Regions from separate parts of the Streptomyces collinus genome, predicted to be linked through region 4. Evidence: riboswitches for the same ligand, from Rfam matches in the RefSeq annotation. Region 4 holds a riboswitch; each other region holds the start of a gene.
The links. A riboswitch is a leader RNA that binds a small molecule or an ion and turns the genes downstream of it on or off. The one in region 4 is predicted to bind cobalamin.
Positions count from the first base shown of each region.

Region 1: another riboswitch for cobalamin. It lies ahead of RFN52_RS11715 (SCO2321 family membrane protein); the one in region 4 lies ahead of RFN52_RS36715 (energy-coupling factor ABC transporter permease).
Region 2: another riboswitch for cobalamin. It lies ahead of RFN52_RS26980 (ribonucleoside-diphosphate reductase subunit alpha); the one in region 4 lies ahead of RFN52_RS36715 (energy-coupling factor ABC transporter permease).
Region 3: another riboswitch for cobalamin. It lies ahead of RFN52_RS05765 (ABC transporter substrate-binding protein); the one in region 4 lies ahead of RFN52_RS36715 (energy-coupling factor ABC transporter permease).

Region 1 covers NZ_CP133771.1:2,597,911-2,601,278, forward strand. Annotated here, with positions in the region: gene RFN52_RS11700 (SAM-dependent methyltransferase) at 1-425, opposite strand, end outside; gene RFN52_RS11705 (hypothetical protein) at 660-1,379, shown strand; gene RFN52_RS11710 (hypothetical protein) at 1,282-1,878, opposite strand; adenosylcobalamin-variant (AdoCbl-variant) riboswitch at 1,975-2,063, shown strand; gene RFN52_RS11715 (SCO2321 family membrane protein) at 2,186-3,368, shown strand, end outside.
Region 2 covers NZ_CP133771.1:5,901,253-5,904,620, forward strand. Annotated here, with positions in the region: gene RFN52_RS26980 (ribonucleoside-diphosphate reductase subunit alpha) at 1-1,541, opposite strand, end outside; cobalamin riboswitch at 1,666-1,802, opposite strand; gene mctP (monocarboxylate uptake permease MctP) at 1,939-3,368, opposite strand, start outside.
Region 3 covers NZ_CP133771.1:1,294,929-1,298,296, reverse strand. Annotated here, with positions in the region: gene RFN52_RS05775 (APC family permease) at 1-696, opposite strand, end outside; gene RFN52_RS05770 (CoA-binding protein) at 830-1,258, opposite strand; cobalamin riboswitch at 1,354-1,514, shown strand; gene RFN52_RS05765 (ABC transporter substrate-binding protein) at 1,598-2,614, shown strand; gene RFN52_RS05760 (FecCD family ABC transporter permease) at 2,611-3,368, shown strand, end outside.
Region 4 covers NZ_CP133771.1:8,150,899-8,154,266, reverse strand. Annotated here, with positions in the region: gene RFN52_RS36720 (serine/threonine-protein kinase) at 1-711, shown strand, start outside; cobalamin riboswitch at 839-1,025, shown strand; gene RFN52_RS36715 (energy-coupling factor ABC transporter permease) at 1,056-1,757, shown strand; gene RFN52_RS36710 (energy-coupling factor ABC transporter substrate-binding protein) at 1,754-2,122, shown strand; gene cbiQ (cobalt ECF transporter T component CbiQ) at 2,129-2,878, shown strand; gene RFN52_RS36700 (energy-coupling factor ABC transporter ATP-binding protein) at 2,875-3,368, shown strand, end outside.

The sequences.
Region 1 (3,368 bases), 5.6 Mb from region 4:
GGCTCGCGCAGGTCGGCGTCGACGTAGTTGGTGACACCTTCCGCCGTGCTGGTGAGCAGCGCGCGGGCGTGGGCCAGCACCAGGGGGTCGTTGTCGACGTAGACGATCCGGCTCTCCGGGGCCACCCGCTGGGCGATCTGGTGGGTGTTGTCCACGTTGGGCAGGCCGGTGCCGATGTCCAGGAACTGGCGGATGCCCTCTTCGGCGGCCAGGTGGCGGACGGCCCGGGCGAGGAAGTAGCGGGCGGCGCGGGCGCCCGTCTCGATGCCGGGGAAGATCTCGCGGAACGCGTCGCCGGCCACCCGGTCGACTTCGTAGTTGTCCTTCCCGCCCAGCCAGTAGTTCCAGATCCGGGCCGAGTGCGGCACCGAGGTGTCGATCTTGGGGAACGGCTCCTGCTCGGGGGTCTCCGCCTGGTCGGTCATGGACACTCCTGCGTGTGTGGTCGGGGAGCCCCACGTTAGTCGGTCTGCGCCCGGGAGAGGATCAACTCCGCTGCGGCAGCCAGGAGTTCTGTTCAGCCCGCGTCACCGCGCGTCTGGCGCCGCGGGCGCGAGCTTCTCGATCACGAGCGGTGGCTGCCCTGGCACGGCCGGCCGAGGCTGAGCACGCTCAGGAAATGAGTACGCGGCTTCGTGGCGTCAGCCGATCATGTGAGCATGACCGATCAGCTGACGATCAGTGTTCTGACTTTGCAGCACAGGATCCCGGACGACTGGGCGGCGGACCCTTGGGCCGAGGTGCGCCCCCTGATCGACGGCGTAGACCTTCTGAAGGGAGTCCATCCGGAAGGGGTGGCACTCAGCTGCCGACACTGGAGGGGCCCGGCCGAGAGCTGGCCGCTGAAAGCGACGAATCAGCCACGCAGAGTCATGCTAACCGAGCCGACCTGCACCGCCGGCTGCTGCGGCGCTCTGTACGTCACCATGCGCCGCGAGGGCGACCGGGTGGTCTGGGACGCCTGGGAAAACACCAGCAACATCACCGCCGTGCTCGCGGACATCCACTTCGATGCCGCCCAGTACGACGCCGAACTCGCACGCGCCGCAGCGGACCGCAGCTGGGAGGAGCCGGTAGACACCGTGGCCCGGCTGCTTGAGCAGACCCTTACGGGCAGCGGCTGGTTCGAGCGGTGGGGCTGCGTTCTCACGGGTGTCTGGCCACGCCGCAAAGAGCCCGGCGTCGCCGAGGAGCTCACCAGCCCCGAGGGCGTCGATGTCGAGTTCCAGCACGGCCAGGCACCGGGAGAGCGTGCATGTTCTTACGCGTACGAATTGTTCGTCACCCACGATCAGTCCGTGGAGGAGCAGGCACGGCAGCTCGCGGCCCGCATTCTCGCGGACGATCCGCGGAAGACGGCTGAGCTTCGAGAATGCTGAGACTTCTTTTCTGATAGCGCGAATCGGGTGGCCCGAAGGTGAGCTCGTTGTCGTCGAGGGCGTTGGCGATGGTCAGCCGGCCGCGGGGGAAGCTGAAGCTGACGGCGACTGCTCCCTGGGCCATGTCGTCGCCCGTCCACTCGAGGAGCTGTACGTCCTGAAGGACCTGGTCCTGCAGAGCGTGCAGCTCGGGGCGCCTGTCGTGACGCCACTGGAGATCGAAGTCGGCCCATCGGACCGGCTGGCGGGGGTCGACCGTGTTCCAGGTGATCGAGAGGTCGTCGAACTTCTGGTGGTTGATCTCGACCTGTTCTCCGGTGAAGTCGAACAGGACGGGGCAGTCGGAGAACCACTCGTCGTCCTGGACGTCCCGGACAAGCCAGACGCGGGCCAGCGGGCGGCCGATGAGAGCACGCAATCGCCGGCCATGCGCTGCCTCGACCGCGAAGCGACCGTTCAGCCAATGAGGCCGGTAGCCGCCGATCCCGAAATCGAACACTTCAGGATCCTCCCATGAGCCGGGGCCCGAGCCCCCCCACTCCGCCCCCCTCGGCCCGATTCCTACGTCCGGGTACAGTAAGCGGGTCGTCATCACACCGTACGGGGGGAAGCCGGTGCAATTCCGGCGCTGACCCGCAACCGTGAACCGCCGCCCAGGTGGTGAGCCGGATCGCCCCGTACGGTTTCGTGACCGGCTCACGTGCCCGGCAGACCGCCGGTCACGGCACCGTCGAGGTATACGGAGCCGAGCCGCCGGGGTGTCCCGTGCTGCCCGGCTCCCCCACAGGGAGAGGCACCCGCCGATCATGAACGTCCGCCGCAGCGCCGCGGTCCTGGCCGCCGTCGCCGTGATCGGCGCCGCCACCCCGGCCGCCGCAGACCCGTCCCCGTCGCCGTCCCAGGCGTTCCCCTCCGCCCTGTACGGCGACAAGGACCCGAAGTTCGACGGCGTCTGGCGCCAGTCGCTCGCGCTGCTCGCGCAGGACACCGTGGGGGTGAAGCCGGCCGCGAAGTCCGTCCAGTGGCTGGTGCGTCAGCAGTGCGCGGACGGCTCCTTCGCCTCGTACCGCCCCGACCCCACCACCGCGTGCGACGCCAAGACCATGCTCGACACCAACGCCACGTCCGCCGCCGTGCAGGCCCTCACCGCGCTCGGCGGGCACGACGACGTCACCCGCAAGGCCGTCGGCTGGCTGAAGGCCGTGCAGAACAAGGACGGCGGCTGGGGCTACTCGCCCGGTGGGGCCAGCGACACCAACTCGACGTCGATCGTCATAGGCGCGCTCGCCGCCGCGGGCGAGAAGCCCGACCAGGTGGAGAAGGACGGCAAGTCCCCCTACGACGCGCTGCTGAAGCTCGCCCTGCCCTGCGGCGGGGACGGCGACGGCGCCTTCGCGTTCCAGCCGGACAAGAAGGGCGAGCTCGCCGCCAACGCGGACGCCACGGCGGCCGGTGTGCTCGGCGCGCTGGGCACGGGCATGGTCGTCGAGCCCGGCAAGAAGTCCGACGCGACCTGCGAGAAGGCCGCGACGCCGCGGCAGGCGGCGGCGAACGGCGCGGGCTACCTCACCGCCGCCCTCGCCAAGGACGGCGACCACCTCATGTCCGCCCTGGCCGGTGCCGAACCCCAGCCCGACTTCGGCAACACCGCCGACGCGGTCGTCGCGCTCGCCGCGCAGGGGGACACCGCGCAGGCGGAGAAGTCCGTGCGGTGGCTGGAGAAGAACTCCGCGTCCTGGGCCGCGCAGAGCGGTCCGGCCGCCTACGCGCAGCTGATCCTCGCCGCCCACGCGACGGGCACGAACCCGCGTGACTTCGGCGGCGCGGACCTCGTCAAGCAGTTGGGCGCCACGGGCCCGGCCCCGCAGACCGCCGGGAAGACCACGTCCGGGGCCTCGGACGAGAAGGAGGACTCCGGCTCGGACTTCTTCGGGGTCTGGTGGTACGTCGGCGTCTGCCTGGTCGCCGGCATCGGCATCGGTTTCCTGT
Region 2 (3,368 bases), 2.2 Mb from region 4:
AGGCCCATCGCGCCGAGGCCGACCGGACGCCAGCGGGCGTTGGAGCGGCCCGCCTGCTCGGTCGGGTAGAAGTTGATGTCCACGACCCGGTCGAGGAAGGTCACGGCCGTGCGGACGGTCTCGTCCAGCCGCTCCCAGTCGAGATCACCGGTCGATGAGTCGACAAAGGAACCCAGGTTGACCGAGCCCAGGTTGCAGACGGCGGTCTCCCCGTCGCTGGTGACCTCCAGGATCTCCGTGCAGAGGTTGGAGGAGTGGACGACGTGGCCCCGCTCAGCCGTCTGGTTGGCGGTGCGGTTGGCGGCGTCCTTGAAGGTCATCCAGCCGTTGCCGGTCTGCGCGAGGGTGCGCATCATGCGGCCGTACAGCTCACGGGCGGGCAGGGTCTTCCGCGCGAGGCCCTTCGCCTCGGCCGCCCGGTACGCGGCGTCGAACTCCTCGCCCCACAGGTCGACCAGCTCGGGCACGTCCGAGGGGGAGAACAGCGACCACTGCGCGTCGGCGTTCACGCGCCGCATGAACTCGTCCGGCACCCAGTGCGCCAGGTTCAGGTTGTGCGTGCGGCGGGCGTCCTCGCCGGTGTTGTCGCGCAGCTCCAGGAACTCCTCGATGTCGGAGTGCCAGGTCTCCAGGTACACCGCGGCGGCGCCCTTGCGCCGGCCGCCCTGGTTCACGGCGGCGACCGAGGCGTCGAGGGTCTTCAGGAACGGGACGATGCCGTTGGAGTGGCCGTTGGTGCCGCGGATCAGGGAACCGCGGGCGCGGATGCGGGAGTACGCGAGTCCGATGCCGCCGGCGTGCTTCGACAGCCGGGCCACCTGGTGGTACCGGTCGTAGATGGAGTCCAGCTCGTCCTTGGGGGAGTCGAGGAGGTAGCAGGACGACATCTGCGGGTGCCGGGTGCCCGAGTTGAAGAGGGTGGGGGAGGAGGGGAGGTAGTCGAGGCGGCTCATGAGCCCGTAGAGCGCGGCGACTTCGTCGACGGAGCGGCGGGTGTCGTCCTCGGCGAGACCGGCGGCGACCCGCAGCATGAAGTGCTGGGGCGTCTCGACGACCTTGCGGGTGATCGGGTGCCGGAGCAGATAGCGGCTGTGCAGGGTGCGCAGGCCGAAGTAGCCGAAGCGGTCATCGGCGCCGGTGTCGACCAGGGCGTCGAGCCGGGCCGCGTGCAGCCGGACGAACTCGGCGGTGCGGTCGGCGATGAGGCCCTCGCGGTGGCCCACCGCCACGGACTCGGTGAAGGACGTGACGCCCTGCGAGGCGGCCTCCTCGCGGATGCCGATGGTCAGCAGCCGGGCGGCCAGCCTGGAGTAGGCGGGGTCCTCGGAGATCAGACCGGCCGCGGCCTCCGTCGCCAGCTCCCGCAACTCGCCCTCGTCCGCCTGCGCGGACCGGCCGCGCAGCGCCGCGGCGGCGACCCGGCCGGGCTCGGCGTCGGGGAGGTCGGCGGTCAGCTCGGTCAGGGTCCGCAACAGCGCGGCGCCTGGGGCGTCGTGCTCTTCTTCGCTGGCTGAGACCGGTTCGGCTGGCGCGATGGTCACGTGGGGCTCTCCCTCGCTCGGCACGGGGGCCTCGTCGAGGGCAGGGGGCAGCACACGAGCGCACGCGGCGTCGCGTCCACCGGCCCATTCCACGAGGCCCGGACGTCGGGGCACCACGGCCGGGTGGCCGGGTGCGCTGTCGGCAGGTCCTCGGACTGACGCCCATGCGCACATATGGGCATGGGTACACCGTTGCGGGACAGTTCCGGATTCGCACCGGATTCCCCTGCGGCGGCAGCGAGCATGAGCATACATCTTGTGTCGGGTCCCGATGACACCCCCAGATGTTGTGTCGCGGTGGTGTCGGAGCGTCAGCTCTACGTGACAGCGGGCCGCCGTGACGCTCGGTCACGGCGGCCCGCTGCGGGGGTGTTCGTGATGGGCCGGGGCCCTGGAATCAGTGCGCGGAACCAGCAGTCGCCGGCGGGAGTTCCACCTGGACCCCGGGGTCGCCCGCGTCCGCCGTGTAGTCCTCCGGCTTGGTCTCGTCGATGCCGTCGGGGGCCTTCAGGGCCTTCAGGACGAAGGTCAGGACCACCGTCACCACCACGTTCAGGACGAACGCCGTGAGGCCGATGTAGCCGATCTCCCCGATGCCCGGGATCTCCTTCGCGGAGCCGCCGAAGTGCTTCTGGGTCGGGGAGGCCACGCCGTACGCGGCGACCGTGCCGTAGACCATGCCGACCGCCCAGCCCGCGAGCAGGGCCCAGCGGTGGAACCAGCGGGTGAACAGGCCGCCGACCAGGGCCGGGAAGGTCTGCAGGATCCAGATGCCGCCCAGCAGCTGGAAGTTGATGGCGACCGTCTTGTCCATGGTGAGGACGAAGGCCAGGGCGCCGACCTTCACCAGCAGCGACACCAGCTTGGAGACCTTGGTCTCCTGCGCGGGAGTCGCGTCCGGCTTGATGAAGTCCTTGTAGATGTTGCGGGTGAAGAGGTTCGCGGCCGCGATGGACATGATGGCCGCGGGCACCAGCGCGCCGATGCCGATCGCCGCGAACGCAACGCCCGCGAACCAGTCCGGGAACATCGTCTCGAACAGCTGCGGGATCGCCAGCTGCCCGTTCTGCACCTTGATGCCGGCCGCGATCGCCATGAACCCGAGCAGCGCCAGCAGACCCAGCATCAGCGAGTACAGCGGCAGGATCGTGGTGTTGCGGCGGATCACCTCACGGCTCTTCGAGGACAGCGTCGCCGTGATCGAGTGCGGGTACATGAAGAGCGCCAGGGCGGAGCCCAACGCCAGCGTGGCGTACGTCCACTGGCCCGGCTCGGCCGGTGTCAGCGCACCGCGCGGCGCGCCCGTCGCCGGGTTGGTCTGGCTGTACGCCTCACTGGCCTTGGCGAAGATGTCGTCGAAGCCGCCCAGCTTGATCGGGATGTAGATGATCGCCACCGCGATGACGATGTAGATCAGCGTGTCCTTCACGAACGCGATGAGGGCGGGGGCCCGCAGACCCGACGAGTACGTGTACGCGGCCAGCACGCCGAACGCGATCAGCAGCGGCAGGTCCTTGATGAACCAGTTGGTGTTCTCGCCGCCGCCGACGCCCATCACGTCCAGCACGGCCTGGATGCCCACCAGTTGGAGCGCGATGTACGGCATGGTCGCGAGGATGCCGGTGAGGGCCACGGCCAGCGACAGACCCTTGGAGCCGAAGCGGCCGCGCACGAAGTCGGAGGTCGTGACGTAGCCGTGCTTGTGGGACACCGACCACAGGCGGGGGAGGAAGGTGAAGATCAGCGGGTACACCAGGATCGTGTACGGCACCGCGAAGAAGCCCGCCGCGCCCGCCGCGTAGATCGCCGCCGGCACGGCGACGAAGG
Region 3 (3,368 bases), 6.9 Mb from region 4:
CCGCTGCGGGTCGCGGCTCTCGCCGGCCAGCTGGATCGCCTGCTCGAAGCCCAGCAGGGCGAAGATGATGCCGCTGGAGCTGACGGCGCTCAGCACGCCGTGGGCACCGAACGGGGCGAAGCCGTGCTCGGTGAAGTTGCCGGGGTGGAAGTTGCCGGCCGCGATGATGAAGATCGCGGCCAGCGGCACGGCCACCTTCCACCAGGTGGCGGCGCTGTTGGTGTGCGCGAGGATCCGCACGCCGAGGAAGTTGACCACGACGAACACGGCCATCAGCAGGACGGCGACGACGAAGCCGCTCGTCGTCAGCGTCCCGTCCTTCGCGTGCTCGAAGCCCTGGGCCCAGTGCCAGTGCCCGGCGTAGCCGATCATGGCCTCGACCTCGATCGGTGCCACGGTCGCCGCCTGGAGCCAGGAGAACCAGCCGAAGGACATGCCGGCCAGACCGCCGAACGCGTAGTGCGGATAGCGGGCGGTGCCGCCCGCGACCGGGAACATGCCGCCCAGTTCCGCGTGCACCAGCGCCAGCAGCACGATCGCCACAGCACCGATGAGCCAGGACAGGATCGCCGCGGGGCCGGCCGCCACGACCGCCTTCTCGGCGCCGTACAGCCAGCCCGAACCGATGATGGAACCGACCGACGCCCACATGAGCCCGATCAGTCCGACATCCCGCCGCAGGCCGTCTCTTTCCATGAATACAGGGCCTCTCGAAGATGAACTCGGGGAGTTCGGGGAGCAAGAGGCCTCAGGTTAGGAATCGGCCGGCCGGCCGCAGAAGACGAGTTGTGCACCCTTGACCGGGTGCGGGTATTTCGTGGGGAACGCTTCAGGATTCCTGTACGCGGTGATGAGACAGCCGTGGGATCTCGATCGCCGGGCAGCGGTCCATCACCATCTCCAGACCCGCCGCGCGGGTCCGTTCGTAGGCCGCCTCGTCGACGACACCCAGCTGGAACCAGACGCCCTGCGCGCCCTTCGCGACCGCCTCGCCCGCGACGGCCCCGGCGAGGTCGCTGTTCACGAACACGTCGACGACGTCCACGTCGAAGGGGATGTCCGCCAGGCTCGCGTACCCCTTCTCCCCGTGCACCGTCTCCGCCTTCGGATGCACCGGCACGACGCGCTTGCCGAAGCGCTGGAGCACGGCGGCCACCCCGTACGCCGCCCGCTGCCGGTTCGACGACAGGCCCACCACGGCCCAGGTGTCGCCGAGCTCGGTGAGGATCCTGCGGACCGTTGCCTCGTCGCCGTACACCGGCGGCCTCCTCGTAAGTCGTGGACACGCTGCTCTCCCGGCAACGGCGCGGGACGCGCGGTGATTCCCGGGCGCCCCCGTGATAGCTTGCCGAGGCCAGTCGAACCCATGTACGTGGGTCAGGGAATCCGGTGCGAATCCGGAACTGACGCGCAGCGGTGAGGGGGACGGGCGGGGCCTCGGCCACTGGACTCCCTCGCGGACGTCCGGGAAGGCGCTCCGATCCGGGTGAACCCGAGTCCGAAGACCTGCTGGCGGCCCCCGCGGCCGCGTGCGGCGGGGGAGCACCGTACGACCGGGCTCCGCGAATGGGCCCTCGACGCCTGAGGACTGGTTTTCGTGCCCCTCGCCCGACCCGCCCGTGCCGCCGCCCTGCTCGCGGCCGGCTCCCTGCTCCTGACCGGCTGCGGCGGCTCCGCGTCCACCGACGCCAAGGCCGCCGTCACCCTCACCAACTGCGGGCACGACGTCCGGGTGGCCACCCCGCCGCGGTATGCCGTGTCCCTCAACCAGGGCACCACCGAGATCCTGCTCTCCCTCGGCCTCGCCGACCGCCTCGCGGGCACGGCCACCTGGACCGACCCCGTGATGAAGGGGCTGGGGAAGGCCGAGGCCAAGGTCCCGCGCATCGCCGACAACAACCCGTCCTTCGAACGCGTCCTGGACACCGAACCCGACTTCGTCACCGCGTCCTTCGTCTCCACCCTCGGCAAGGGCGGCGTCGCCACCCGCGAGCAGTTCGAGAAGCTCGGCGTCCCCACCTACGTGTCCCCGTCCGACTGCGCCGGCAAGGACAACTCGGGCGGCGGCGACGGCGCCCGCGACAAGGCCCTGGGCATCGACACCGTCTACGGCGAAGTCCGGGACCTCGCGACCGTGTTCGGGGTGAAGAAGCGCGGCGACGCCCTCGTGACCTCACTCCAGCGGCGCATGAAGAAGGCCACCGCCGGGATCGACGCCTCCGACGTCACCCTCCTGTACTGGTTCGCGAACTCCGAGTCGCCCTACATGGCGGGCTGTTGCGGAGCACCCGGCATCATCACCCGGGCCCTCGGCGCGAAGAACGTCTTCGACGACACGCACGAGGAGTGGCCGCAGATCAACTGGGAGACGGTCGCCGACCGCGACCCCGACGTCCTCGTCATCGGCGATCTGACCCGCAAGTCCCAGACCGCCGAGTCGGCCGCGAAGAAGATCGCCTTCCTGGAGTCCAACCCCGTCACCAGGACCATGGACGCCGTCCGGCACAAGCGGTACGTGCTGCTCAGCGGGCAGGCCATGAACCCGACCATCCGCACCGTCGAGGGCGTGGAGCAGGTGGCCGCCGGGCTGCGCCGGTTCGGACTGGTGAAGTGACCGCCCAGGGGCTGCCGGTCGCCGGGACCAAGCCCCGGCGCCGGGCAGGACTCGCGCTGGGAGTGGCCGGGACCGTCGCGCTCGTCGCCTCCCTCGCCGTCGCCATCACCATCGGTCCCGCCGACATCCGCGTCGCCGACGTGTGGTCCGTCGTGGCCGCCCGTCTCGGCCTCGGCAGCTCGGAGCTGACGCCGATCCGGGACGGGATCGTCTGGCAGCTGCGGCTGCCGCGCACCCTGCTCGCGGCCGTGTGCGGAGCCGGACTCGCCGTCTGCGGGGCGGTGATGCAGTCGCTGCTGCGCAACCCGCTCGCCGACCCGTTCGTGCTCGGGGTGTCCTCGGGCGCCTCCACCGGAGCGGTCCTCGTGGTCGTGCTCGGCGCGGGCGGCGGCGCCCTGTCGGTGTCCGCCGGTGCGTTCCTCGGCGCCCTGCTGTCGTTCGCGCTGGTGCTGCTGCTCAGCCACACCCTCGGCGGCACCACCGACCGTGTCGTCCTCGCGGGCGTCGCCGCCATGCAGCTCTTCTCCGCCCTCACCTCCTTCGTCGTGATGACCTCCGCCGACGCCGAGACGACCCGCGGCGTGCTGTTCTGGCTCCTCGGCTCGCTCGGCGGCGCCGGCTGGACCGACGTGTGGCTGTGCCTGGCCGTACTGGCCGTGGCCCTGGTGGTCTGCCTGTCCTACGCCCGTACCCTCGACGCCTTCGCCTTCGGGCAGGACGCGGCGGCCGCGCTCGGGGTGTCCGTCGGCCGCAC
Region 4 (3,368 bases):
GCCAAGCAGCCCGAGAACCGGCCCACCGCGGAGCAGGCCGCCGAGTGGTTCGCCGGGGGCGCCTGGCGGGGCCTGCCCGAGCCGCTGCCCGAGGTCTCACCGCCGCTGCGGCCGAACAACCCCGCGTCCGCGCCGCCGCATACCGGGCGGGACCCGTACGCGGCCGCCGAGAGCAGCCACCCGACCACGTACGCGCTGCCCGCGACCCCCGGGCACCGCACCGCCGCCCGGGCCGCCCAGGCAGGGCGGTCGGGCCGCGCCCGCGGGCGCGGCGGGCCGGGCAGCCGGTCGAGAGTGGCCGCTACGGCCGCCGCCGCGGCGCTGTTCCTCGCCGCGATGCTCCTCGGCATGCGCTGGTTCTCGCCCGACACGAGCGCCGAGGGCACGGAACCCGAACCGTCCCCGACCGCGAGCAGCCCCGCGGCCACCCCGTCCGACGACTCCGCCTCGCCCATCACCTCCGATCCGGGGGCCGGGCAGCAGATCGCCACCACGCCGACCACCGGCACCGTGGCCGAAGTCACTCCGTCCACGCCGCCCGCCTCCCCGGCTCCTGTCCCGCCGGCGACCGGTGCCCCGGCCCCGACGCAGGGGACGGGCGACGCCGGGCCGGAGCAGCCGAACCCGGATCAGCCGAAGCCGGAGCAGCCGGTCCAGGCCGGGAACGACGGGGAGGGCGACGACGGCGGGGCCGACGGGGGCGACGACTGACGGGGCCCCGAAGCGGCCCCGCACCTGAGCGCCCGAGCGCGTGGATCAGCCGGGGGATGCGCCGGTGTGCGAGCGGGCGCCCCCTCGCGCGCCCCTGGGGCGGCTTGTCATCGGCCTTACCCCGGCCTTATTGTCACCAGGCCTTGGTGAACGGGAAATCCGGTGTGATGCCGGTGCGGCCCTCGCCACTGTGAATCGGGAAGTCCGGCTCCGGCCCCTCAGGGGGCAGCCACTGGGTCCTTGCGGCCCGGGAAGGCGGAGTACGGGCGGTGGTACCCGTCAGCCAGGAGACCGGCCAAGGCGCGTCAACCATCCACGAGGTGCTGGAGAGGGTCTGCTGAGCCATGCACATTGCCGAGGGTTTCCTTCCTCCGGCGCACGCGGTCGCCTGGGGCGTCGCGTCGGCGCCGTTCGTCGTCCACGGAGTCCGGTCGCTCACCCGTGAAGTGCGCGAGCACCCCGAGAGCACCCTGCTCCTCGGGGCGTCCGGCGCCTTCACGTTCGTCCTGTCCGCCCTGAAACTGCCGTCCGTCACGGGCAGTTGCTCGCACCCCACCGGCACGGGCCTCGGAGCCATCCTGTTCCGGCCGCCCATCATGGCGGTGCTGGGCACCATCACCCTGCTCTTCCAGGCGCTGCTGCTCGCACACGGCGGCCTGACCACGCTCGGCGCCAACGTCTTCTCCATGGCGATCGTCGGGCCCTGGGCCGGATACGCCGTCTACAAGCTGCTGCGGCGCTCCAACGCGCCGCTGATGGTGGCGGTGTTCGCCGGCGCGTTCGTCGCCGACCTGTCCACGTACTGCGTCACCAGCGTGCAGCTGGCCCTCGCGTTCCCCGACCCGGGCAGCGGATTCCTGGGCGCGCTCGGCAAGTTCGGTTCCATCTTCGCCGTCACCCAGGTCCCGCTCGCGGTGAGCGAGGGCCTGCTGACCGTGCTGGTGATGCGGCTGCTGGTGCAGTCCAGCAAGGGCGAACTGACCCGGCTGGGCGTGCTCCTCGCCAAGAAGCAGTCCCGGACCGAGACCGAGGCGGTGGCCCGATGAGCAGGAACACGAAGATCAACCTGGTGCTGCTGCTCGCCGTGGCCGCGCTGGCCGTGCTGCCCCTGGCGCTCGGCCTCGGCGACCACAAGGAGGAGCCGTTCACGGGCGCCGACGGCGAGGCCGAAACGGCGATCACCGAGCTGAAGCCGGACTACGAGCCGTGGTTCTCGCCCCTGTACGAACCGCCCTCCGGTGAGATCGAGTCGGCGCTGTTCTCCCTCCAGGCGGCTCTCGGCTCCGGTGTCCTCGCCTACTACTTCGGTCTGCGCCGGGGCCGTCGGCAGGGCGAGCAGCGGGCGCTGGAGCGCGAGGCCGGCGGCGCGCTCACCGGCGCCGCCGGGAAGTCCACCGCGGAACAGGACTGAGCCCGGGTGCTGCCGATCGACGCGGCGGCGCACAGCAGTCGCTGGCGCCGCCGCCATCCCGTGGACAAGGCCGTGCTCGGACTCGGCCTCACGCTGCTCGCGATCTCCCTGCCGCCCTGGCCGGGTGCGGCCCTGGTGCTCCTGAGCGCCCTGGTGGTGCTGCTGGGGCCGGCCGGTGTGCCCGGGCGGCGGCTGTGGCGGGCCTACCGGGTCCCGCTGGGCTTCTGCGTGACCGGCGCGGTCACGCTGCTCGTCCAGGTGGGCGGGCCGGGAGGGTTCGTCTCCCTCGCCGCTGACGGGCCGGTCCGGGCCGGGGAGTTGCTGCTGCGGACCTCGGCGGCCTCCCTGGGCGTGCTGCTGTTCGCCTTCACCACACCCATGTCCGACCTGCTGCCCCGCCTGGTCCGGGCCGGTGTCCCCGCGCCGGTCGTCGACGTCGCGCTGGTGACGTACCGGATGAGTTTCCTGCTGCTGGACTCGATGCGCCGCATCCGGGAGGCCCAGGCGGCCCGGCTCGGTCACACCGGCCGGGCCGCGGAGTGGCGTTCGCTGGCCGGGCTCGGCGCCACCGCGTTCGTCCGGGCCTTCGACCGGGCGACCCGTCTCCAGGCCGGACTCGCCGGGCGCGGCTACGACGGCACGCTGCGGGTCCTGGTGCCCGAGGCCCGGGTCTCCCTCCGCTTCACGGCCGCCAGTTGTGCGCTGCTCGCGACGCTGGCCGCCCTCACCTTCGTACTGGAAAGGCCGCTGACATGAGCGAGCCCGCCCTCGTCGCCCTGCGGGGCGCGTCCTACGCCTACGAAGACGGCCCCACCGTGCTCAGCGGGCTCGACTTCGAGATCCGGGAGGGTCGCGCGCTCGCCCTGCTCGGCCGCAACGGCAGCGGAAAGACCACGCTGATGCGGCTGCTCTCCGGCGGACTGCGGCCGCAGGAGGGCCGGCTGACGGTCGAGGGGCAGCCGGTGGCCTACGACCGCAAGGGCCTGACCCGGCTGCGGACCACCGTGCAGCTGGTGGTGCAGGACCCGGACGACCAGCTGTTCGCGGCCTCCGTCGAGCAGGACGTGTCCTTCGGGCCGCTGAACCTCGGCCTGGACGACACACAGGTGAGGGCGCGGGTGGCGGAGGCGCTCGCCGCGCTGGACATCACCGCCCTGGCCGACCGGCCCACCCATCTGCTCTCCTACGGCCAGCGCAAGCGCACCGCCATCGCGGGCGCGGTCGCCATGCGGCCCCGCGTGCTCGT